3 regions of the Corynebacterium auris genome follow, and region 3 is predicted to be linked to each of the others. Evidence: predicted binding sites of a transcription regulator. Region 3 holds the regulator's gene; each other region holds the start of a gene.
What was found. The regulator LexA, encoded in region 3, represses DNA repair genes until DNA is damaged. The targets are predictions, from matches to a motif close to CGAACANNTGTTCG.

Region 1 (7,350 bases), 810 kb from region 3:
ACTACGGCCTGTTCATGGTCTCGCGCTTCCGCGAGGAGCTCGACCGCGGCGTCGACGTCGAGGAGGCCGTGGCGGCGACAACGACCACGGCCGGCAAGACGGTGTTCTTCTCGGCGCTCATGGTGGGCGTCGCCCTGTCGGGCCTGCTCATGTTCCCGCAGGCCTTCCTCAAGTCGGTCGCCTACGGCGCGATCAGCGCCGTCGTCCTCGCGGCCGTCATCTCGGTGACGGTCCTGCCCGCTCTGTTCGGGATGCTGGGCCACAACATCGACCGGTGGTCCGTGCGCCGCACGTCGCGCCGCGCCCGCCGCCTCGAGGACACGGTCTGGTACAAGGTCCCGCGCTGGGCCATGCGCCACGCCAAGGGCGTCGCCGTCGGCGTGTCCGCCCTGCTCATCGCCCTGACCATCCCGATGGTGGGCATCAGCTTCGGCGGCATCAACGAGTCCTACCTCCCGCCCGACCAGGAAACCCGCCAGGCGCAGGACACCTTCAACGAGACGTTCCCCGCCTTCCGCACCGACCCCATCAAGCTCGTCGTCACCGGGGCGAACAACCAGCAGCTTGTCGACGTCGTCCTCCAAGCGCGCCAGGTCGCCGGCCTGACCTCCCCGCTCGAACCGACCCACCCCTCCCAGGACGGCACCACGGTGTTGTCCGCGCCGCTGGAGGACCGAAACGGCGGGGAGGACGTCGTCACGCAACTGCGTGCCATCGACGCACCCGAGGGCGTCGACCTGTACGTGGGCGGCACCCCAGCGATGGAGGTCGAGTCGATCGAGGCGCTGCTGGAGCGGCTGCCCTGGATGGCCCTCTACATGGTCGTGGCCACGTTCGTGCTCATGGCGCTGCTGTTCGGGTCGCTGATCCTGCCTGCGAAGGCCGTGATTATGAACGTGCTCGGGATCGGCGCCACCCTCGGCTTCCTCACCGCCGTCTTCGTCGACGGGCTGGGGGCGGGCCTGCTGAACTTCACGCCGGGGCCGCTCATGAGCCCCGTGCTCGTGCTCATCGTGGCCATCCTGTACGGCCTGTCGACGGACTACGAGGTGTTCCTCGTCTCGCGCATGGTGGAGGCGCGCCACCACGGGGCGTCGACGGACGAGGCCATCGCCGCGGGCACCGCGCGCACCGGCGGGATCATCACCGCCGCCGCCGCGATCATGATCGTCGTCGCGGCGGCGTTTGCGATGAGCGACATCGTCATGATGAAGTACATCGCCTTCGGCATGATCTTCTCGCTGGCCCTCGACGCCACCATCATCCGCCTCCTGCTCGTGCCCGCCGTGATGCACCTGCTGCGCGAGGACAACTGGTGGGCGCCGCGCTGGATCAAACGCGCCTACTCGTCCCTCGGCGAGTCCTCCTCCGGGCCCGCCCCCGCGACGCCGGAGTCCTACCCGCGCACCGGCGAGATCGCCATCGCAGACACCATCCCCGACACCCTGCCGGTCCGCGGCGGGCGCAGCATCGACGAGGACTCCTCCCTCGTGCCCTTCGACGAGCTCATGCGCCGTCTTTCCGAGCAAGGCCCACGCGAGCTGGAGCGGTAGATGGCCACCCCCGCCACCACCGCCCGCGAACGGGCAGCGAAGTGGGCGCGGTGGCTTCTGCCCCTCGTCGCCCTCGTCCTCGCGTTGTTCTTTCTTCGCGACCAGCTTCCCTTCCTCGGCGAGGCGTGGGACGCGCTCGCGCGGGCGAGCGTGGGCCCCGTCGTCGCCGCCGTCGTCGTCGCCTACGTCTCCATCGTGGCCATGTCCGGGGTGCGCCAGGTGCTGCTCAACAGCCAGGGCCACATCGTCGGCTTCCCGCCCTGCAACCGCTTGTCTCTGGCATCCAACGCGTGGTCCACCACCGTCCCCGGGGGCCCCGCGATCTCCGCCTGGTTCACCTTCAACGTGCATCGCTCGTGGGGCGCCTCGGTGGGGCTGTGCGGCTGGTTCATCGTGATCTCCAGCGCCCTGTCCACGGTGTGGCTGGTGGCCATCGGCGTCCTCTCGGTCGCCGTGTTGGGCGCCGACCTCTCCCTGCCTGCGCTCGCCGCGTCCCTCGCCGCGTCCGTCGGCGTTGCCCTGGCCCTGTATTGGGTGGCCCGCAACCCGAACACCATGCAGCGCGCGGTACGGCACCTGCCCGGCCGGATCGAACGTCCCGTCGCCGACGTCGTTGGCCAGATCGCCGCCGTTCGCATGTCCACGGGTGCCTTCGCCTCCTCGGCCGTTCTGTCACTGCTCAACCGCGTCCTCGACGCGGCCACGTATTACTTCGCCGCCCTGGCCATCACCGACGACCCAGCTCTGCGCTCCGTCATGCTCGCGTTCGTCATGACCAAACTCGCCGGCACGGCCCAAGTCACCCCCGGCGGCGTGGGCACCGTCGACGCCGTCGGTGTCGGCGTCCTCGCCGCCGGGGGCTTCTCGCTTGGCGACGCCACCGCCATCACCCTCCTCTATCGCCTGATCTCCTTCGTATTGATCACCGCCATCGGCTGGGTGTACTACTTCATCTTCTACGCGGGGCGGGGCTACGTCCTAGGCGCTCCCGCTACCCCCGAGCGCTAGGCTTCCTGTCATGTTGCACAAGCCCTACGCCATCGCCGCCGATTTCGTCGCCATCGCCGCCTTTGCCCTCCTCGCCCGCGCTGCCCACCAAACTGAAGAGATGCCGTTCACGTTCCTTGGTTGGCTCGAGACCTTTGTTCCCTTCGGCGTCGGCCTGGCCCTTGCGTGGCTTGCGGTGCGGCGCAACACGGGGTGGTTGATTTGGCTGATCACCCTTGTCGTCGGCCTGATCATTTGGGGTTTCTACCGTGACAAGCTGCCTCACTGGTCCTTCGTTGTCGTCGCCGGTGCCACCTCCGCCCTGCTCATGCTCGGCTGGCGCGGCATCGCGAAGCTCGCCGTGTCGAGGCGCCGCTAGACCCAGCTGAGCTCGTTGAACTCCTCCAGCGTCCGAGCGTCGTCGTTGCGCACCGGCAGCCCGCGGTCTGTGCTGACGTAGCGCACCCCACCCGGGCCCAGGAAATGAAAGTCCCCACCGTCGCGCAAAATCGTGATGTAGTTGTCGCTAACAAGGCTGTGGCACGCCGAACACAACGGCAACAAGTTGTCCAGATCCGTCGGCCCGCCATCAGCCCAGTCACGGACATGGTGCATTTCCATAAAACGCGTGTGACTACACCCGGGCATCGCGCACTGGTGACGCCACATGAGCATCAGCGCGTTGACCTGGGCGTCGGAGGCAAGGCGAAACGCGCGCCCGCTGTTGAGCACCAGCCCTGTCTCGTCGACCCTGTTGATTCGGTAGTGGGCGTTGGCGAGGAAGTTTTTCACCGCCTCCGAGGGCGCACCAGGATTGTAGGGCAGGTAGGCCTTGCCGTCGGTGGTCATGACGACGTTGACGTGCGCCCCCGGTGCGCGCAACGGGTTACGCGGCCGCGACAACGTCATGTTCACCATGCCCATAAACGCGCTGACCAGCACTTCCCCGATGGGCAGGCCGAAACCGGAGCAGCCGCGTGTTTTTTCATCTTGGCGGTCTATTTCAGCGTCGATACGCTCCGGATCCACCGTCCCGTCGTTGCCTGCTAAGGATGTCCAGTCCACGTCGTGCCAGGCGAGTTCCCCGACCTTCATCGCCGCCATCACACGCGCGCCTTCCGCCGCGTTGAAATCCGCCCACAGCTTTATACGCCCATCCGGCGCGGCTTTTAGACGCACGTAGGACGTCCTCGTCGCTTTCTTTGCTGGCTGGCGGAATTGCAGCAGCGCGATCTCCAACTCGTGGAACGTCACGGTGCAGGCCAGCTCCACCAGTTCAGCCTCGTTGTCCTTTGTAAGCAGCGGCAGTATCAGTCTGACCTTGGAGTAGTTTGTTCTCCCCTCCAAGAATGCTTGTGCCATCACCTCGAAGCGCAGCATTGCGCGGGCAACCCTGACGTACTCGTGGGCGGTGGAGTTCGGTACCGCGATAGTCCTGACCAGCCATAATGCGGTCGTTTGTGCGCCAAACTGGGGGGCGAGCTCGAGGACGTCGAATAGTGCGATGGCGTAGAGTATCTGCGCCTTGCGGCGCGAGAATATGCCGAACCCTTTTTCGATGGTGTGTGCGATATGTAAGGGTGCGCTGTCCCTGCTGACGGTGGTTGGTGGTGTGTCCATTGCTCCCCCAAGCGTGTCGATCGTGTGTTTGATTGACAGTATAACAACGCGTCGGACATGTGGGTTGAGCTGGCTAAATGCAGCTTTTTGACGTTTGCATAGCGCGCGTGTTTGAATGCAACGGATTATGCAATGCGTACCGATCAGCGCCCGAGCGTCGAGCGCCGCAACTATGCAATGCATACGGATCAACGCCCAGCCGGCGAGCGCCCCAACTATGCAATGCATACCGATCAGCCCACGGGCGCCGAGCGCCGAAACTATGCAATGCATACGGATCAACGCCCAGCCGCCGAGCGCCGAAACTATGCAATGCATACGGATCAACGCCCAGCCGGCGAGCGCCGAAACTATGCAATGCATACGGATCAGCCCCCGACCGCCCCAACTATGCAATGCATACACCTCGGCCCCGAAGCGGACGGGCCCGAAACTATGCAATGTATACCGATCAGCCCCCAGCCGGCGAGCGCCCGACTATGCAATGCATACGGATCAACGCCCAGCCGGCGAGCGCCACGACTATGCAATGCATACACCCCGGCCCCGAAGCCCCCAAGCGCCCCGACTATGCAATGCATACCCCACACACGACTCCACCGAATATGCCCACGCAATTACAAAAAACGGCACCCACCCACTGGGGGGGGGGGTGAGTGCCGCAGGCGCAACTTCTAGCGCGGGAAGCTGGAACCGAGGTTGAACAGCGGGTTGCCGCTGGAGAGGGCCTTGAAGGTCCACACGAGGTAGTTGATCAGGTCGCCGGCGATGTCGAAAGCGCTGGAGAGCATAGGTTTCGGAACCTTTCTTGGGAACGATGACTTCTAGAGGAGTCTAACGTGTGACGTAACCGAAACGTTACAGCGGCGAGATCGTGTGCTTTTTCGGCAGGTCAGCGTCGTACTTGGTAGACAGCTGACGCAGAGCTCGGCGCAGCGCGAGGCGCGTTTCCGAGGGCTGAATCATCGCGTCGATGTAGCCGCGCTCAGCGGCGACGTAGGGAGAGGTCATGGTCTCGTCGTAGAAGTCCATGAACATCTTCTTCATCGCCTCGCGCTGGGCGGGGTCCTCGATGGCGTCGAGCTGCTTGCCCTGGATCATCACGACCGCAGCGGCGGAGCCCATGACCGCGATCTGCGCGGTGGGCCACGCCAGGTTGATGTCGCCGGCGAGGTTCTTTGAGCCCATGACGGCGTAGGCGCCGCCGTAGGCCTTGCGCACGATGAGGGCCACCTTGGGGACGGTGGCCTCGACGCTGGCAAAGGCGAATTTGGCGCCGCGGTGAATGAGGCCCTGCCGCTCCTGGTCCACGCCGGGGAGGTAGCCGGGTGTGTCCACCACGTAGACGAGCGGGATGTTGTACACATCGCAGGTGCGCACGAAGCGGGCGCCCTTGTCGGCGGCGTCGGCGTCGATGCAGCCGGCGTAGTGCATCGGGTTGTTGGCCACGAAGCCGACGGTTCGGCCGTCGATACGCCCGAAGGCGCAGATGATGTTCTCGGCGTAGTTGGCTTGGATCTCGACGAGGTCGTCGTCGTCGCCGAGCTGGGCGAGCAGTTCACGCATGTCGTAGCCGGCGTTGGTGTCGTCCGGCATGAACGTGTCCAGCTCGGAATCGTCGAGGTCCTCGTCGGCGGGCGCCCAGGCGACGGGGCTGTCGTCGAAGGCCGAGGTGGGCAGGAGGGCGAGCAGGTCGCGGACGTAGTCGAAGGCCTCCTCCTCGGTGGCGACAACGGCCTGGATGTTGCCGGACTGCTCCTGGATGCGCGCTCCGCCGAGCTCGGCGGACGAGATGTCCTCGCCGGTGACCTCGCGGATGACGTTCGGGCCGGTCACGTACATCTCGGACTGCCCGTCGACGGCGACGACGAAGTCGGTGGTCACGGGGGCGTACACCGCGCCGCCGGCGGACTTGCCCAGCATGATGGAGATCTGCGGGGAGCGCCCCGACAGTGGCAGCTGGCGGCGGGCGATCTCGGAGTACATGGCCAGCGAGGTCACCGCGTCCTGGATGCGGGCGCCGCCGGAGTCCTGGATGCCGATGACGGGGCAGCCGACCTTGATGGCCATCTCCATCACCTCGGTCACCTTGCGTCCGAAGGTCACGCCGACGGAACCGCCGTACACGGTCTTATCGTGAGCGTAGATGGCCACGGGCCGCCCGTCGACGCGGCCGTAGCCGGTGACCACGCCGTCGGAGTACACGGCGTCGGGGTCGCCTGGGGTGCGGGCGAGGGCGCCGATCTCGACGAAGGAGCCCTCGTCGAGGAGCGCGTGGATGCGTTCGCGCGGGGTGGTCTGCCCGGCGTCGTCGCGGCGCTTGCGCGCCCGTTCCGACCCGGGGTCCTGGGCCTTTTCCAGCCGCGCGCGCAGATCAGCGAGCTTAGAGGCTGTCGACATTGTCAATCCATTCGTTCATGTGCTTGCCAACGATGCCCACCGCCGGCTCGTCCACGACCGCGAGGTGGTCGCCCGGCAGGTGGACAATGGTGAGGTCATCCACGATAGCGCCCCACCCGCCGTCGTCGTCAATGTGCGCGTAGGCGGGCTCGAGCATGATTGCCCCGTCGTGCATGCGCTCCGAGCGGAACAGCAGCACGGGCACGGACACCGCGGCCCACCGGCCGAAGTCGAGGTTGGCCAGGATCTGGTTGTCCACGAAGGAGGCCCGCTGGTGCTCCAGCACGCCGGCGGCGAGGCCGTGCTCGGAGGCGTCGGTCGTGGCCAGGAACTCGCCGAGCATGTTCAGCACAGCCTCCTCGCCAGCCGAGTCGAGCAGCTCGTAGGGCACCGGGAAATCCAGGCCGTAGGCGTCCTTGGCAAAGGCTGCGTAGCGCTCCCAGCGGGCGCGCGTCTCCTCCGGCGTGTTCGGGGTGGGTTCGGAGGGTTGGGTGGTATCCAGAAGCGCGATGAAGGCGACCTTGTCGTCGCCGAGGCGCTCGGCGACCTCGTAGGCCAGCGCGCCGCCGAAGGACCACCCGGCGAGGACCACGGGGCGGCCCGCGGCAAGCCGCTCGATGTCCTCCAGGTACGCCTCCGCGCGCTCCTCGAGGGATCCTTCCAGTCGCTCTACTCCGTAAACGGGGACGTCCTCGCCGAGCCGGCGGGCCAGCGGCTCGTACACGATGCTCGAGCCGCCCGCCGGGTGGAACACGAACACGCTCGGGGCGTCCATCCCCTCCGTGCGCTC
Region 2 (7,350 bases), 200 kb from region 3:
CTTTACTGCGTGGTCGCTGTTGATGAGGATGTTGTCGGGCTTGATGTCGCGGTGCACCATCCCCTTCGTATGCGCCGCCGCAAGCCCGGTGAGGGTCTCGCGCATGACCGCGGTTGCGGCGTGGGGCGGCATGGGGCCGCGCTCGGCGAGCAGCTCGCGCAGAGTGCCGCCGGTGATGAGCTCCATGACAAGGAACACTTGGCCGGATTCGTCGCCGGAGGAATAGTCGTAGACGGTCACCAGGTTGGGGTGGGTCAGCTGCGCCATGGCCTCGGCCTCGCGGCGGAAGCGGTCGCGGAAGACGTGGTCGTTGACGTAGCGCTCGTCCATCACCTTCGCCGCGACCTCGCGGTTGAGGCGGGTGTCCACGCAGCGGTAAACGGTAGACATCCCGCCGCGGGCGATCGGCCGGTCGATGGCGTAGCGGTCATCCAGAAGGTCTCCGACTCCGAGCGTGGTCATGGCGTCCAGTATGGCCGACACCCAGACCGGCACGCCAACGCGGGTACGATGGTGGCGTGAGTTACGCAGATTCTTCCGCGTCCCCGGCAGGACCCGGGCTCGACGCATTGCTTGCCGACGAACCCCTGCTCACCCTCCCCGAGGTCGCCGAGTATCTCGGCGTCCCGGTGACCCGCATCCACGACCTCGTCGGGGCCCACAAACTGCTCATGTACCGCCGCGACGGCGTGAAATACGTCCCCCGTGTCCTCCTCGGCGAGGAAGGGGAGACCTCCAAGTTCGTTTCGGGCGCCATCACGGTTTTGCACGACGGCGGCTACGACGACGAGGAGATCCTCGCGTACCTCTTCACCGAGGACGACTCCCTGCCGGGCCGCCCGGTAGACGCGCTGCACGGTCACGGTGCCCGCGAGGTGATTCGCCGCGCCCAGGCGATGGCCTTCTAGGAGTGGTCACGTCCGGCGCTTTGGGGTAGACCCACACCGCCGCCGCCCATCCGGCGGCTGCGGCGAGGAGAACGAACCATAGCTCGTAGAGACGGTGGTTTCCCCCGCCCGTAAAAGCGAGGCCGACGAAGACGGAGGCGAAGACGAGAAGCTTTTTGGCCAGCACCGGGGGGTGAAACGTCCCCGCCGTGGACAGCACCGAGGCGTAGTACCACGGCAGGGTCACGGCGTTGGTGACAAAGGCGACGGCGTAGGCGAGGGTCGCGCCCATGATGGCGCGGCGGTTCGTGGCCTTCCCGCGGGGCCGGAACACCACCCATGTGGCCACGAGCCCCGCGAGCATGAGTACTGTCCCCGCCGCTCGCGTCAGCGCGAGTGCCGTGTTGTAGGGGAAGTTTTCGTCGAAAAGCTGGATGAAGGGGGTGGCCAGGTCTGCCGCCAGGGTGGGCCCGGCCAGGGGGTTGACCACCTTCGAGTTCCCGGAGATTTCCGCCACCCAGCCCCACGAGGAACCGGTCACCACTGTGATGAGGTTCACCACGGCGAAGGAGACCGCCACCGACCACGCGCCGACGGCGAGGAAAACGCCCACCCGGGCCCACAGGCCGGCGCTGGACGAGCGGTAGCGGTGGTACATCATCCACACGACGAAGGGCAGCGCAATCGCCGCGGTGGCCTTGAGGGAGACCGCCAGCCCGATGAGGGCGATGCCGGGCGTGAAGAACCGGGCGCCGGCGCAGAGGTAGAGGCCACAGCACACGAGCCCGACCATCACGGACTCGTTGTGCATGCCGCCGAGAAGGTGTAGGAGCATGAGGGGGTTGGTCACACCGAGCCAGACAGCGAGGGTGGGGTTGCCCCCGATCCGCCGCGCGAGGCGTGGCACGGAGTAGGCGATCAGGGCGAAGCCGACGAGGCTGAGTAGCTTGTAGGCCACGATCCCGGCGCTGACGTTGTCACCGACGACGGTGGTGATGAGCTTGCCGATCCCCAGGTGCAGCGGCCCGTACGGGGTCGTCGTGTTGCGCCAGTCGTGGGAGACCTCCAGCAGGTAGGGGCCGGGGTTGACGGCGGCGCCCTCCGTGTACGGGTCGAAGCCGTCGCGAAGCATTGCTCCCTGCATGAGGTAGGAGTACACGTCGCGGGAGAGGATCGGGGCGGACAACAGCAGGGGCGCGGACCAAGCCAGCGTGGCGCGTCGGGTGGTGGCTAAGCCCGCGCGGCCGCGCGTCAGCTCGTGGCCGAGTAGGACCCACGCGGCGATCAGCAGGACGATTCCGCAGGTCAAAGTGATGTCGGACAGGGCCCGGCCGTGGCCGAAGGTGAGGTGGCCGAGGCCGAGCTCACGCATGACACCGCCGCGCGTGCGCGTGGCGCCGGCGCCGTAGGAGCCAAGCGCGACGAGCGCTGTGGCGATCGTCCCCAGAAGAAGCGGGCTACGCACGGCGGGCTGTTGACCTGATTGCCAGCTCACGAAGGGTCTCGGCCACGGGGCCGGTCACCCCCGCTTTTTCGAGGTGGGCAAGGCCCGAGGTGGTCAGCTCCGCAATCTGCTTTTCGACGCCCTCAACGGCGCCACTGACGCGAATGATCGAGCTCAGACGATCGATCTCACTCGGGTCCGTGGCTGAGCCGACGCCGGCGCGCAGCTCGGCGGCGGCGGCGGGGTCGGAGCGATCCAGCGCCTCGAGGGCGAGGGAGAGCAGAACCGTGCGTTTTCCCTCGCGGAGGTCGTCGCCGGCGGGTTTGCCGGTGACGGCGGAATCACCGAAGACGCCGAGGAGGTCGTCGCGAAGCTGGAAGGCGATGCCGATATCGCGGCCGTAGCCGCGGAAGGCTTCGATGGTGGCGGCGGGGGCCCCGGCCACGGCGGCGCCGAGGTGGAGGGGCCGCTCGATGGTGTAGGCGGCCGTCTTAAACCTGTTGACTTTGTTCGCCAGCTCAATGGACTCGTCGCCGGTGGCTTCGAGGGTGATGTCGAGCAGCTGACCCCCGAGCACCTCCGTGCGCATGCCCCGCCACGGGTCCTGCGCACGGGCGAGAGCGTCCGGGCTGACGCCGGATTCGCGCCACATGTCGTCGGCCCACACCAAGGCGAGGTCTCCGGCGAGGATCGCGACATTGCGGCCGAACTCCGCGGCGTTTCCGCCCATGTCGCGGGCTCGGTGCTCCGCCTCGACGGCCCGGTGGACCGTCGGGCGCCCCCGGCGGGTATCGGAAGAGTCGATGATGTCGTCGTGGATGAGGGCGCACGCCTGGATCAGCTCCAGCGCGCTCACCGCTCGGAGAACCCGCTTCGGGTCCTCCGCGCTACGTTCGAGGCCGCCACCGCCGACGAAGCCGGCCCACCCGTACAGCGGACGGATCCGCTTGCCGCCGCTGAGGACGAAGTCGCTGAGGTGAAGCGCGGCCGTAACCACCGGCGCCCCGATGGCGTCGACCTCCGCGAGGCGGCGCTCGAAGAAGGCCCGGAGCTCCCGCTCTACCGCTCCCGGGACGTCCGCGAGGGGGAGGCCGGGATCGAACGGGGTGGGGGAGGGGCTCACCGGGGCTCCTTACATACGGCGGGGTGTGAAGCGGTTGACGCCTAACAGGTTACCCCGGCCCGTCGAGGGGCAGCCTGCGGCCCAGCACGGCGAAGGGGCGGCTATCCCCCGTATAGATGAAGTCGCGCAGAACGTCGCCGAAACCAAGCTTGCGGTAGAGGCCGAAGGCGGCGTTGCGCTCCTGCGCCACCTCGGGGGTCGACAGAAGCGCCCAGCTGGAGGGCACCCCGCGCAAAAGCTCGGCGAGAAGACGGTGCCCGATGCCCTGGCCCTGGCAGGCGGCCTCGACGTGTACCTCGGCGACCTCGAAGTAGTCGTCGAGCATCGTCGCCGCGCTGGCGTTCAGGGCGCCCGCCTGCTTTAGCCCGCGAATGAGCTGCTGGTCCCACCACCGCCCGCGGGTGCCGAAAAACCCGTAGGCCACCCCGACGACGCGCTCCGGCTGTGAGTTCCCGGTGACGCTCTCGTCGACGCACTCTTTGACGGCGATGACCCCGGTGAAACCGGGACAGGTGGTGTCGCCCCTCCACACGTCGATGCGCTGGCGCCGGATCGAAGCGGGGTAGCCCATTGCGGCGATGTAAATGTCCACCAGCGTGGGGGCAAGCAAGGCGAACTCCTGGCCGGAGAGCCGGCGGATCGAGTAGTTCATAGCCCCCATCGAACCACGCCGGGTTCCCCGCCGGGCGTGTTTCCCCCGAATACGACAATAGAACAGGTGTTCGATATGCGAGGGGGGTGGTGTAGAACATGGGTTTTAACGTGAAGTCATCGTTTGGGTCAGGCGGGCACGAACACATGGTGAACACATGGAATGGAGGAAGCGATGAGCAGCATCATTTCGGCAACCACGCGATCTGGAGTGGCCAAGAGCGGCCGGTTCTTCGCTGCGGCGGACGAGCTGCTTGTGCGGGCGCGGGCCGAGGCCTCCCGCGGGGCCGATGATCTCGCCCTCGAGTACGGCTACCGCGCCGCCCTGCGGGTCGCGGGTGCGGTCTGCGCCGATTCTCCAGCCTTGCGCAAGCGCAAGCGCCTGCCCAGCAGTGCGTGGGAAAAGCTCGCGCTTACCGGGGAGTTCGGCCAGGCGTGGGCGCGGCGCCTCTCCGCGTATTCTGCGCTGCGTGCCCGGGTGGCCTCCGGAATCGCGGACGCTCCGGCGCCGTCGCTCGTGCGTCAGTTTCTCGAGGCCGTGGAGGATTTCTACGCGGCGGCGCAACCTGGTGCAATGCTGGTGGCGTAGTGGTTTGTGGGCGGGGAACATTCGGCAGTGTTCGGGCGTTGAAACAAGTAGTCCCGGATAACACCCCCCACGTAGAGCAGGAGAGTAAAGAATGTCTCTTTCGGAGCAGGAACAGCGCGCGTTGCAAGAGATTGAGCGTTCCCTCCTCGCCGAGGATCCCTCGTTTGCCAGCAATATGCCCGATGCTGGCTCGAGCTCCGTCGGCGGTGGCACGGGAAGGCTTACCATGCGCAGCGTCGCCGTCATTGTCCTGGGGCTTGTCCTCCTCATTGGGGGTGTGGCGTTGGCGACAGTTAGCATGTGGCTGATTGCTCTAAGCGTGGTCGGCTTTATCGTCATGCTCGTCGGCGGGATCATGGCGCTGCGTGCCCCGGCGCAGGGGCCGGTCGAGCGGCCGGGAGCTGCGCGGGCAAAGAAATCCTCCCCGCGCGCGACGTCGATGGAGGAGAACTTCCGCCGCCGCTTCGAGTCCTAGGCGTTTTTCGCCGCGTGTGGAGCGCAGCCCCAGTGGGGCTGCGTTTTTTTGTGCCTGAATGCTGAGTTCGTCAGCGCCGCGTACGGGCTCGATGGGTCTCCCACTTTCCCCCACAGTTGCCCGTACTGGAGGGGGAGCGGGTTGTTGTACGTGCCCAGTGCCACGCGTTTCTACCGTTCGCGCAGGTTGGCGGAATTAGTAATTTTGGGCGGGAAAGGTACGTGGCCGGCCACGCGGGGGTGGTGTGCTGGGCTTCCGGGCGTGTCCCCCACCGGTTTTTCGCTATTGACCTGCTTTTTTCGGGCGCGGGCAAGAAAAAATCGGGTCAGATGTGGCGTATGTGGGGGAAAGTGGGTTAGAGTGGGGCACAGCGGCGAAACGTGGTGGCATCCTGACTACGTGTCACGGCGCGTCGGCGCAGAGAAAACTGAACAACCGAAGTCGGTGAGTGGAAGGAAGGTGGGCTCCGGATGTTCCTGGGAACCTACACTCCCAAGCTCGACGACAAGGGGCGCCTGACACTGCCCGCCAAGTTCCGCGAGGAGCTGGCGGACGGGCTGATGGTGACGAAGGGGCAGGACCACTCGCTCGCGGTGTACCCGCGCGAGGAGTTCGCGGCTCGCGCCCGCAAGGCCGCAGCCGTGTCCCGCACGAACCCGCAGGCACGTGCCTTTATCCGCAACCTGGCTGCCAGCGCGGATGAGCAGACGCTTGACGGGTCCGGTCGCATCACGCTGTCGCCGGCGCACCGGGAGTACGCACGCCTGAGCAAGGAGTGCGTGGTCATCGGTTCGGTCGATTTTCTCGAAATCTGGGACGCCGAGTCCTGGAACACATATCAAGAAGAAACGGAGGCCGCCTTCGCGGCCGCTGACGACGACGACATTCTCTCCGGTCTGCTCTAGGGCTGACTACCCGCCGAGCGGACGGCTGACTACTGACGGAGAGCGTGTACGGACTCTGTCCGGGGCGAGAAGCGTTCTGGTGTACTTCCCCGACATCAGAACAGCCGCTCCGGGCAGGGCTCTATGCGCTCCCCCGGCCACGCGCTGGTTGAAGGAATACGCAAATTTGACGGTGACGAACGCTAGGCGGAGGGGGTGGAAGACATGACCAGACCGGACAGCGGCGACGCGCAGCCCGCCGACATGGACTACGGCATAGACGCCAACCGCGGCCACGTTCCCGTCATGCGAGACAGGATGGCGCAGCTGCTCGAGCCGGCGGTTGCCGCCTACGGCCCCCGGGCCGTGATTGTGGACGGCACCCTCGGAGCCGGCGGCCATACCGAACACTTCTTGCGGGTTTTCCCCGAAGCGCACGTGATCGGCGTCGACCGGGACCCCGATGCCCTGCGTGAGGCGGGGGAGAGGCTTGCGGAGTTCGGCGAACGTTTTGTGCCCGTGCGGGCGCGCTTCGACGAGATCGGGAGTGTGGCAGCCGCGGCGGACGGGCACGCCTTCGACACCGTGCGCGAGCACGGCGTCGCCGGGGCACTGTTTGATCTCGGTGTCTCCTCGATGCAGCTCGACCGCGAGGACCGCGGGTTCGCCTACAGCGTTGACGCGCCCTTGGACATGCGCATGGACCCGACGCAGGGACAGACTGCGGCGGACATCTTGAACACGTACAGCCACGGGGACCTCGCGCGGGTGCTCAAAACCTACGGCGACGAACGCTTCGCGGGAAAGATCGCCGCGGCGGTCCTGCGCGAGCGGGAGAAAGAACCCTTTGAGCGCAGCGGCAGGCTTGTGGAGCTGCTGTACGACGCCATCCCTGCCGCGACCCGCCGCACCGGCGGACACCCGGCGAAGCGTACCTTCCAGGCCCTGCGCGTGGAGGTCAACCGGGAGCTCGAGGCGGTGGAAAACGTGATTCCGGCCATCACCGGCCTGCTTGGGGTCGGCGGCAGGGCTGTGTTCATGAGCTACCAGTCGCTCGAGGACAAGATCGTGAAATCCGCGTTCGCGCGGCTGACCACGTCCACGACCCCACAGGGCCTGCCCGTCGACTTGCCGGGCACCGCGCCGCGTTTCCGCTCCATCACAAACGGCGCGGAAAAGGCCTCCGACGCGGAGATTGCCCTGAACCCCAGGGCTGCTTCTGTGCGGGTGCGGGGCGTCGAAAAGCGTGCGGAGGAAGAGCAATGACGTCACGCGGGAACTACCACGAAGAGAAAGG
Region 3 (7,350 bases):
GGCGCACTCTGTCACCGTGATGTACGCCGGCCAGGTGGTCGAGCAGGGCTCGACGGTGGAGATCCTGACGGATCCGCGCCACGAATACACGCGCGGTCTGCTGGGCTCCGTGCTCTCCATCGAGGCGGGCGGCGATCGCCTGCACCAGGTGCCCGGCACCGTGCCCTCGCCCGCCGAATACCCGAGCGGCGACAGGTTCGCCCCGCGCTCCTCCCACCCGTCGGTGGGGTTGCAGTCGCCCCCTGTCATGCGCAATGTGCCCGGCACCAACCACTACTACGTCGACCTTCTCGACGAGCTCAAACCCGCCGCGGAGCTGGAGCGGCAGGGCAGGCTCGACAAAACCGGGCTGACGGATCAGGACTACGCGGAGTATGCCGCCTCGCTCCAGGACGAGACTGGAAAGGACTAAACGATGAACGCCACCCCTCCACATGCCACAGCGTCCGAGCCGATCATCGCGCTGGAGAACATCTCGGTGCGGTTCAAATCCCGCACGGGGCCAATCTTCAGGCCGAACTGGGTCGACGCCGTCACGGACGTCAGCTTGAGCGTCATGCCGGGCGAGACGATCGGGATCGTGGGCGAATCGGGCTGCGGAAAGTCGACGACCGCTAACGTGATGTGCGGTCTGCAGGCCCCCACGAGCGGGACGGTCCGTTTCAACGGGCGCGACGTCACCAGCCGCAGCGCCGAGGAGCGCCGGGCGATGGGGCGCGTCGTGTCCGTCGTGTTCCAGGACCCGTCGACCGCTTTGAACGGGCGTATGACGGTGAAGGAGCAGTTGCTCGACCCGCTGCGGGTGCACGACGTTGGGACCAAACAGGAACGGGAAGAAAGGGTGCACGAGCTGCTCCGCCTCGTCGGCTTGCCCGAGGCGGCCCTCGGGGCGCTGCCCGGTCAGCTCTCCGGCGGGCAACGCCAGCGTGTCGCTATCGCCCGCGCGCTGGCGCTTAACCCCGAGGTCATCATCGCCGACGAGCCGACGTCCTCCTTGGACGTGTCGGTCCGCGCCCAGATCCTCAACCTTTTCAACGACCTGAAGGCCGACCTCGGCCTGTCCATGGTGTTCATCAGCCACGACATCCAAACCGTGCGCTACATTTCGGACCGGATCTGCGTCATGCGCGGCGGCCGCATCATCGAGGAAGGCGAGGCGGCGAGGGTTTTCGCCGAGCCGCGCGACCCCTACACTCGGAAGCTGCTTTCGGCGTCGCCGTCGCTGCTCCACCCGGCCTCATAACTCTCACGAAAGGCGTCATTGCACATGCACGAATCACCCCGCGAACTCTCCGGCGTCATCCCTCCCGTCGTCATCGCCAGGCACGAGGACGGCACGCTCGATAGCGCGTCCTATCGGCGCAATCTCGAGCGGCTTATCGACGCCAATGTCCACGGCCTGTTCATCCTCGGCTCGTCGGGCGAGGGAGCGTTTGTCACGGACTCGGAGCGGCTGCACATCCTGCGCGACACAGCCGCCGTGGTGGCCGGGCGGCTGCCCGTGTTGGTCGGGTGCATCGAAACACAGACCGCGAAGGTGATCGAGGCGGTCACCACCGCCGAGGAAAACGGGGCGGACGCCGTCGTCGTGACGGCGCCCTTCTACGCCCTCGGTGGGGAGGCACAGGTGGAGCAGCACTTCCGCCTCATCCACGCCGCGACGCGGCTTCCGGTCTACGCCTACGACATCCCGGTGTGCGTCCACGCCAAGCTCGGCACCGACATGCTGATCAGGCTGGGTAAGGAGGGCGTTCTGGCCGGTGTGAAAGACTCCTCGGGCGACGACGTCGGTTTCCGTTTCCTGGCCCAGAAGAACGAGGCCGCCGGCCACCCGCTGCGGCTGTTTACCGGCCACGAGGTGGTCGTCGACGGCGCGTACCTGTCGGGTGCGGACGGCTCCGTGCCGGGCCTCGCCAACGTCGACCCAGACGCCTACGTGCGCCAGTGGGACGCGTTCCAGGCCGGGGACTGGGAGGCAGTGCGCCGCGAGCAGAACCGGCTCGCGGATCTCATGCTCATCGCCTCCCAGGCAAGCTCGGTGACGGGCTTCGGCGCCGGCGTCGGCTCGTTCAAGGTCGCGCTCAAACTCCTCGGGGTTTTCACGTCCGACAAGATGCCCGACCCGGTCCCGCAGCTCACGGATGAGGAAGTCGCGCTGATCCGCGCCGTGCTCGTTGCGGCCGGGCTGCTGGAGGGCAACGAGGAAGGCTCCGATAGCCTACGCCAGTGAGTAATTTCATTGGATGGGCCGTCCACGGCGACGGCCGGAGCGTGAGCCCGGGGTCGGTGGTGGCCCCGGACGAGCGCCTCAATTGGCCGCGCACCATTGGCATCGGCATGCAGCACGTGGTGGCCATGTTCGGCGCCACCCTTCTCGTTCCCACTCTCACCGGGTTCCCGGTGAATACCACGCTTTTGTTCTCCGGGCTGGGCACGATCATCTTTTTGCTGCTGACGCGCAACAAGGTCCCCTCCTACCTCGGCTCCTCGTTCGCGTTCATTGCCCCTCTCACAGCCTCCCAGCAGTACGGTATTGGGGCGCAGCTGGGCGGGGTTCTCGTCACGGGGCTCGCCCTCATCCTGATCGGAGGAATTGTCGGCGCGGCGGGCAAACGGGTCATCGAGGCGGTCATGCCGCCGGTGGTCACCGGGGCGATCGTCGCCCTGATCGGCTTCAATCTTGCCCCGACGGCGGTGGCGAACGTCGAAAAGCAACCGCTCATCGCGTGTGTGACTCTCGGGACAATCCTGGTTTTTACCGTGGCGACGCGCGGCATGGCGGCGCGGCTGAGCATCCTCGCCGGGGTCGTGGCCGGCTGGGTCAGCGCGGCTGTCAGCGGAGGGCTCGCGGAGGACGCCCTGGAGCAGATCTCGCAGGCACCGTGGATCGGGTTGCCGCAGTTCCACACGCCGCAGTTTCATCTCTCGGCCGTGCTTGTCACGCTGCCCGCGGTCGTCGTGCTTGTTGCGGAAAATGTCGGGCACGTCAAGGCGGTGGGGGAGATGACCGGGAAAAACCTCGACGGCTACCAGGGCCGCGCCCTCATCGGCGACGGCGTGGCCACCACGCTCGCGGGTGGATTCGGCGGCTCGGCAACAACCACCTACGCCGAGAACATCGGGGTCATGGCGGCGACGCGCGTGTACTCAACGGCTGCCTACTGGGTCGCCGCGCTTTTCGCGATCGCCCTGGCGTTCATCCCGAAGTTCGGCGCGGTGATTTTCACCATTCCCGTGGGGGTTCTGGGCGGGGCCTGCCTGGTGCTCTACGGACTCATCGGTATGCTCGGCGTCCGCATCTGGCAGGACAACCGCGTGGACTTCACCAACCCCGCTAACCTCACGGCCGCGGCGGTGGCGCTGATTGTGGGCATCGGCAACCTGTCTCTGACGGTAGGCCCGGTCCAGCTCGAGGGCATCGCGCTGGGGTCGGTGGGCATCATCGCGGTGTACCCACTGATGCGGTGGGCGTTTCGCGCCATCGGGGAGGGAAGCTACGACGGGTTTGCGCAGGCTGAGGCTACGCGCCGCTCACAACGACGAGTTCGATCCCGTGATTTTCGAACTCGGTGAGCAATGAGGTGGGTGCGGCGTCGTCGATGATGAGCACGTCGATGTCCGCCAGGCCGGCGAAGCTCACCAGGTAGTCCGTCCCTAGCTTTGTCGCATCGCACAGCACCACTACCTTGCGGGCGTTGGTCATCATCGCCGCCTTGACCGCAGCTTCCTGCGGGTCCGCCGAGGACAGGCCGTGGTCGACGGTCAGGGCGTTGGTGCCGATGAAGGCGACGTCGGCGGTCATGAGCGCAAGGGTACGAAGCGGCGTGTCGCCGACAACGGCCTGGGAGAGGGCGCGCACGGTGCCGCCCAGCAGCTGCACGTTGGTCATCCCCTCGCCCGACAGCTCCAATGCGACGGGCAGCGAGCGGGTCACGATGGGCCACGACGTCGTCCGGGGGTCATCGACAAGCAGGGTGGCCAGGCTGCTGATTGTCGACCCGGAGTCGAGGAAGATTCCGTCTTCGGAAGAGTCCGGCAGGTAGTCGAGGGCGGCGCGGGCAATCGCGGTCTTCGCCGCGGAAGCGGAGCGGTAGCGGGCATCGAGCGGCATTTCGGCGGTGAGGAAGGACTGGCTGGCCACCGCGCCCCCGTGGACCCGGTGGACGCTGCCCTCCCTGCTTAGGGCGGCGAGGTCGCGCCGGATAGTTTCGGCGGTGACGTTAAAGCGCTCGGCGAGCTCGGTGACGCTGACCCGGCCTTCAATGGCCGTCAGCGACGCGATCTGCCGTTTGCGTTCTTCTGCGTGCATGCGTTGCCTCCGAGCGCATCAAAAGTTCGGGCGCGACCGGACCGGGCGCGCCCCTCGGGTGGGAGCGGGCGGCCTAGCCGTCGAGATTGGATGCAATAAGTTCGGCGATCTTCTCCACGGCCTCGGCGTTGGCGGAGGTGACGGTCACCTCGTCTCCGAACTCCGCCCCCATAGCCATGATCATCAGCGAGGAGGCGGCGTCCGCGCCGTCCTCGTCGTCTTCGCCGACCAGGGTCAGGGTGATGTCCTCGTCGTACTCTCCCGCCGCTTCGGCGATGACGGACGCGGGGCGTGCGTGGAGCCCAACGGTGGAACCGACTTTCACGGTTGTAGAGGCCATGGTGGGAAACCTTTCTGCTTGAAGTTTCACGTCTGCGACGTACCCCGCCCAGTGTAGAGGCCAGTGCACAGCGGGCGGGCTAGAGAGTCCGGAACACCGACACGACGCGGCCCATGATCTGGGCTTCGTCGCCCTTGATGGGGGAGAAGGCGTCGTTGTGGGGAATGAGCCACACGCCGGTGGAATCGCGGTGGAACTCCTTGACGGTTGCTTCGCCGTCGAGAAGCGCGGCGACGAACTCGCCCTCCTCGGCGACAGGCTGAGAGCGGACGACGACCCAGTCGCCGTCGAGGATGCCGGCGTCTCGCATCGACTCGCCGACGACGTGGAGCATGAACAGCTCACCGTCGCCGAGCAGTTCCCCGGGCAAGGGTAAGTAGCTGTCGACGTTTTGCTCGGCGAGGATCGGCGAGCCAGCCGCGATCTGCCCGACGACGGGAATGTAGCGGGCGGGGGCGGCGTCTTCGAAAGGTGCCTCCGGCGGCGCAGCCTTCGCGCCCCGCTTGGGCGCTTCGGGCAGGTGGCGCAGGTCGACAGCGCGGGGTTTGTTCGGGTCCCGGCGGAGGAACCCCTTCTTCTCCAGCTCCTTGAGCTGATAGGCAACCGACGAGGTGGACTGTAGGCCCGCCGCGTCGCCGATCTCGCGGATGCTCGGCGGGTAGCCGCGCAGGACAACCGCGTCGCGGATGACCTCGAGGATGCGCCTCTGGCGGTCCGAGAGGACGCTGGTGTCGAGGCTGCTGGGGTCGTACTTCTTGCGTGCCATGTCTTGGTGCCTTTGTTCCTTTGTTCCTTGCCTTGCTGCTAGTTGGGGGGGTTGCGCGGGATCAGTGGTGTTGAGTTGTGGCCTTGCGCCGGGAGCCTTGCGTTGGCACGAACGCCACAACGCCGGACCCTTCGTTACGGCCCAAAAATACCAGACCTGGCAAACATGTTCGACCTTTGCGCGCTCGATGTGGACACGTGTGTGTTCGAGCGCTATAAATCGAACATAAGGGCGAGAGTCGAACATTCTGGCGAGTGTCAAGTCGGCGCGTCCGCCCGGTTTATAGCCTGTAGGCACAATCCATCTTCACACGGAAGTGAGACAGCGATGACCATGACTTCTCCCCGCTACCACGGTACGTACGACGTTTCCTCCCGAGCCCTTCGCGGTAGCGCACCGGCCGCGGTCTGGGACGTCCCAGAGGTGCCTGTGCGCTGCTCCGCTGCAGCCGCGGTGCGCAGTCTCGGCAGTGATGTTCGAACGGGAGAGCGTTCGAACGCGGGGCCGGATGGCGGGGAGGTGAACGCGCGTCTATCCCCCCGCGAAACCCGCGCTAGCGCCCTGATGGGGGCCGTATTCGGCCTGGCTCTGCTGGTGGGGTCAGCGCTCGGGGGCGCCTTCGACTCAGACGGGCAGCCATCCGGCCCGGTGGCGGCCACTAGCGGGGTGCTCAGTGCAGTTGGGCGCTAAGGGGTTCTGTAGGGAGCGCGCACCCCGCGGATTCCCGCGGAGTAAGCTCGGAGCCTGTTCCGGTCCGATTTCGCAGCGGCACGGCCAGGAAGGCAGGCTCTGAGTGTATTGCCCGTTTTGCCACAACGAACAGTCACGCGTCATGGACTCCCGGGTGGTCGACGCGGGCTCGGCGATCCGGCGCCGCCGCGAATGCACGGAGTGTGGGGGGCGTTTCACCACCGTGGAGAAGGCCGTACTCACCGTTGTCAAGCGCAACGGTGTCAGCGAACCCTTTGACCGGGACAAGCTTATCGTCGGCGTACGCCGCGCCTGCCAAGGAAGGGACGTCTCGGACGATGCGCTGAAGCGGCTCGCCCAACAAGTGGAGGAGACAGTGCGCAGCCACGGTAGCTCCCAGGTCAACGCCAACGACATCGGCCTGGCGGTGCTTGAGCCGCTGCGCGTGCTGGATGAAGTGGCCTACCTGCGCTTTGCCTCCGTATACAAGTCATTCGAATCGGCCGACGACTTCGAATCCGAGATCCGCCTCATGCGGCGCAAGGACCGCGAGGACTTCTAGCCCTAGGTCAGTTTTTCGATCATCTTCTCCACGCGCCGCTGGCTGACGGGCTTCGCGGTACCGAGACGCTGGGCGAACAGGCTGACCCGCAGCTCCTCAATGCGCCACAGGATGTCCTTGTAAGCGGCGGTCTTCTCCCGTCCCTTCGGCAATCGAGACATCCGCGCCGCAAGGGTGGCCTTGACGGAATCGATCACCGCTTGGCGGTCGGCGTCCCTGTCGGGGTCGATGTTCATGTCCTCGAGCCGGATACGCATCGCCTCGACGTAGCGCGGCACGTGCTGCAGGCGGCCCACTCCGTGGACTGTGATCGCGTGGGCGGGCAGGTAGAAGTCGAGCTGGGAGCGCATGTCGTCGATCGCCGGGCCCTCCCACGAGCGCAGTTCCTCGCGCATGGCGGACCACTCCACAAGCGCCGGGGCAACGGCGACCACGGCGCGGCGGACGGCGCCGGCCACCTCGGGCTTCACGCTCGCAACGAGGGCCTCGAACTCCTCCGGGGTGCGCACCGGTCCGCCGTGCGCCATCATCAGGTCGCGCACGGCGGCGACGCGGGCGTCGTCGACAAGCCCGGCCGCCCCGCCGTGCGGGTAGTTGTCCACGGCGACCTTCTGCCGCAGCGGCAGGCCCTTGGTCATCTGGTGCGCGTTGACCGTGACCTCCCGCAGGAGCAGGGTGAGGGT

Region 1: a site for LexA is predicted at 4,178-4,191, ahead of CAURIS_RS10480 (HNH endonuclease signature motif containing protein). Genes of this name have one in related genera too.
Region 2: a site for LexA is predicted at 4,166-4,179, ahead of CAURIS_RS07590 (SAV_6107 family HEPN domain-containing protein). Genes of this name have one in related genera too.

What each region holds. Positions count from the first base shown of each region.
Region 1 covers NZ_CP047047.1:2,198,054-2,205,403, forward strand. Annotated here, with positions in the region: gene CAURIS_RS10465 (MMPL family transporter) at 1-1,553, shown strand, start outside; gene CAURIS_RS10470 (lysylphosphatidylglycerol synthase transmembrane domain-containing protein) at 1,554-2,561, shown strand; gene CAURIS_RS10475 (DUF3054 domain-containing protein) at 2,572-2,919, shown strand; gene CAURIS_RS10480 (HNH endonuclease signature motif containing protein) at 2,916-4,160, opposite strand; gene CAURIS_RS10485 (acyl-CoA carboxylase subunit beta) at 5,019-6,560, opposite strand; gene pks13 (polyketide synthase Pks13) at 6,544-7,350, opposite strand, start outside.
Region 2 covers NZ_CP047047.1:1,587,552-1,594,901, reverse strand. Annotated here, with positions in the region: gene CAURIS_RS07615 (protein kinase domain-containing protein) at 1-462, opposite strand, end outside; gene CAURIS_RS07610 (Rv2175c family DNA-binding protein) at 519-908, shown strand; gene CAURIS_RS07605 (alpha-(1->6)-mannopyranosyltransferase A) at 811-2,352, opposite strand; gene CAURIS_RS07600 (polyprenyl synthetase family protein) at 2,345-3,454, opposite strand; gene CAURIS_RS07595 (GNAT family N-acetyltransferase) at 3,504-4,106, opposite strand; gene CAURIS_RS07590 (SAV_6107 family HEPN domain-containing protein) at 4,281-4,694, shown strand; gene CAURIS_RS07585 (DUF3040 domain-containing protein) at 4,786-5,169, shown strand; gene mraZ (division/cell wall cluster transcriptional repressor MraZ) at 5,640-6,074, shown strand; gene rsmH (16S rRNA (cytosine(1402)-N(4))-methyltransferase RsmH) at 6,318-7,319, shown strand; gene ftsL (cell division protein FtsL) at 7,316-7,350, shown strand, end outside.
Region 3 covers NZ_CP047047.1:1,384,616-1,391,965, reverse strand. Annotated here, with positions in the region: gene CAURIS_RS06700 (dipeptide/oligopeptide/nickel ABC transporter permease/ATP-binding protein) at 1-412, shown strand, start outside; gene CAURIS_RS06695 (ABC transporter ATP-binding protein) at 416-1,243, shown strand; gene CAURIS_RS06690 (dihydrodipicolinate synthase family protein) at 1,268-2,230, shown strand; gene CAURIS_RS06685 (uracil-xanthine permease family protein) at 2,227-3,573, shown strand; gene CAURIS_RS06680 (DeoR/GlpR family DNA-binding transcription regulator) at 3,521-4,309, opposite strand; gene CAURIS_RS06675 (HPr family phosphocarrier protein) at 4,383-4,649, opposite strand; gene lexA (transcriptional repressor LexA) at 4,729-5,415, opposite strand; gene nrdR (transcriptional regulator NrdR) at 6,209-6,667, shown strand; gene hrpA (ATP-dependent RNA helicase HrpA) at 6,670-7,350, opposite strand, start outside.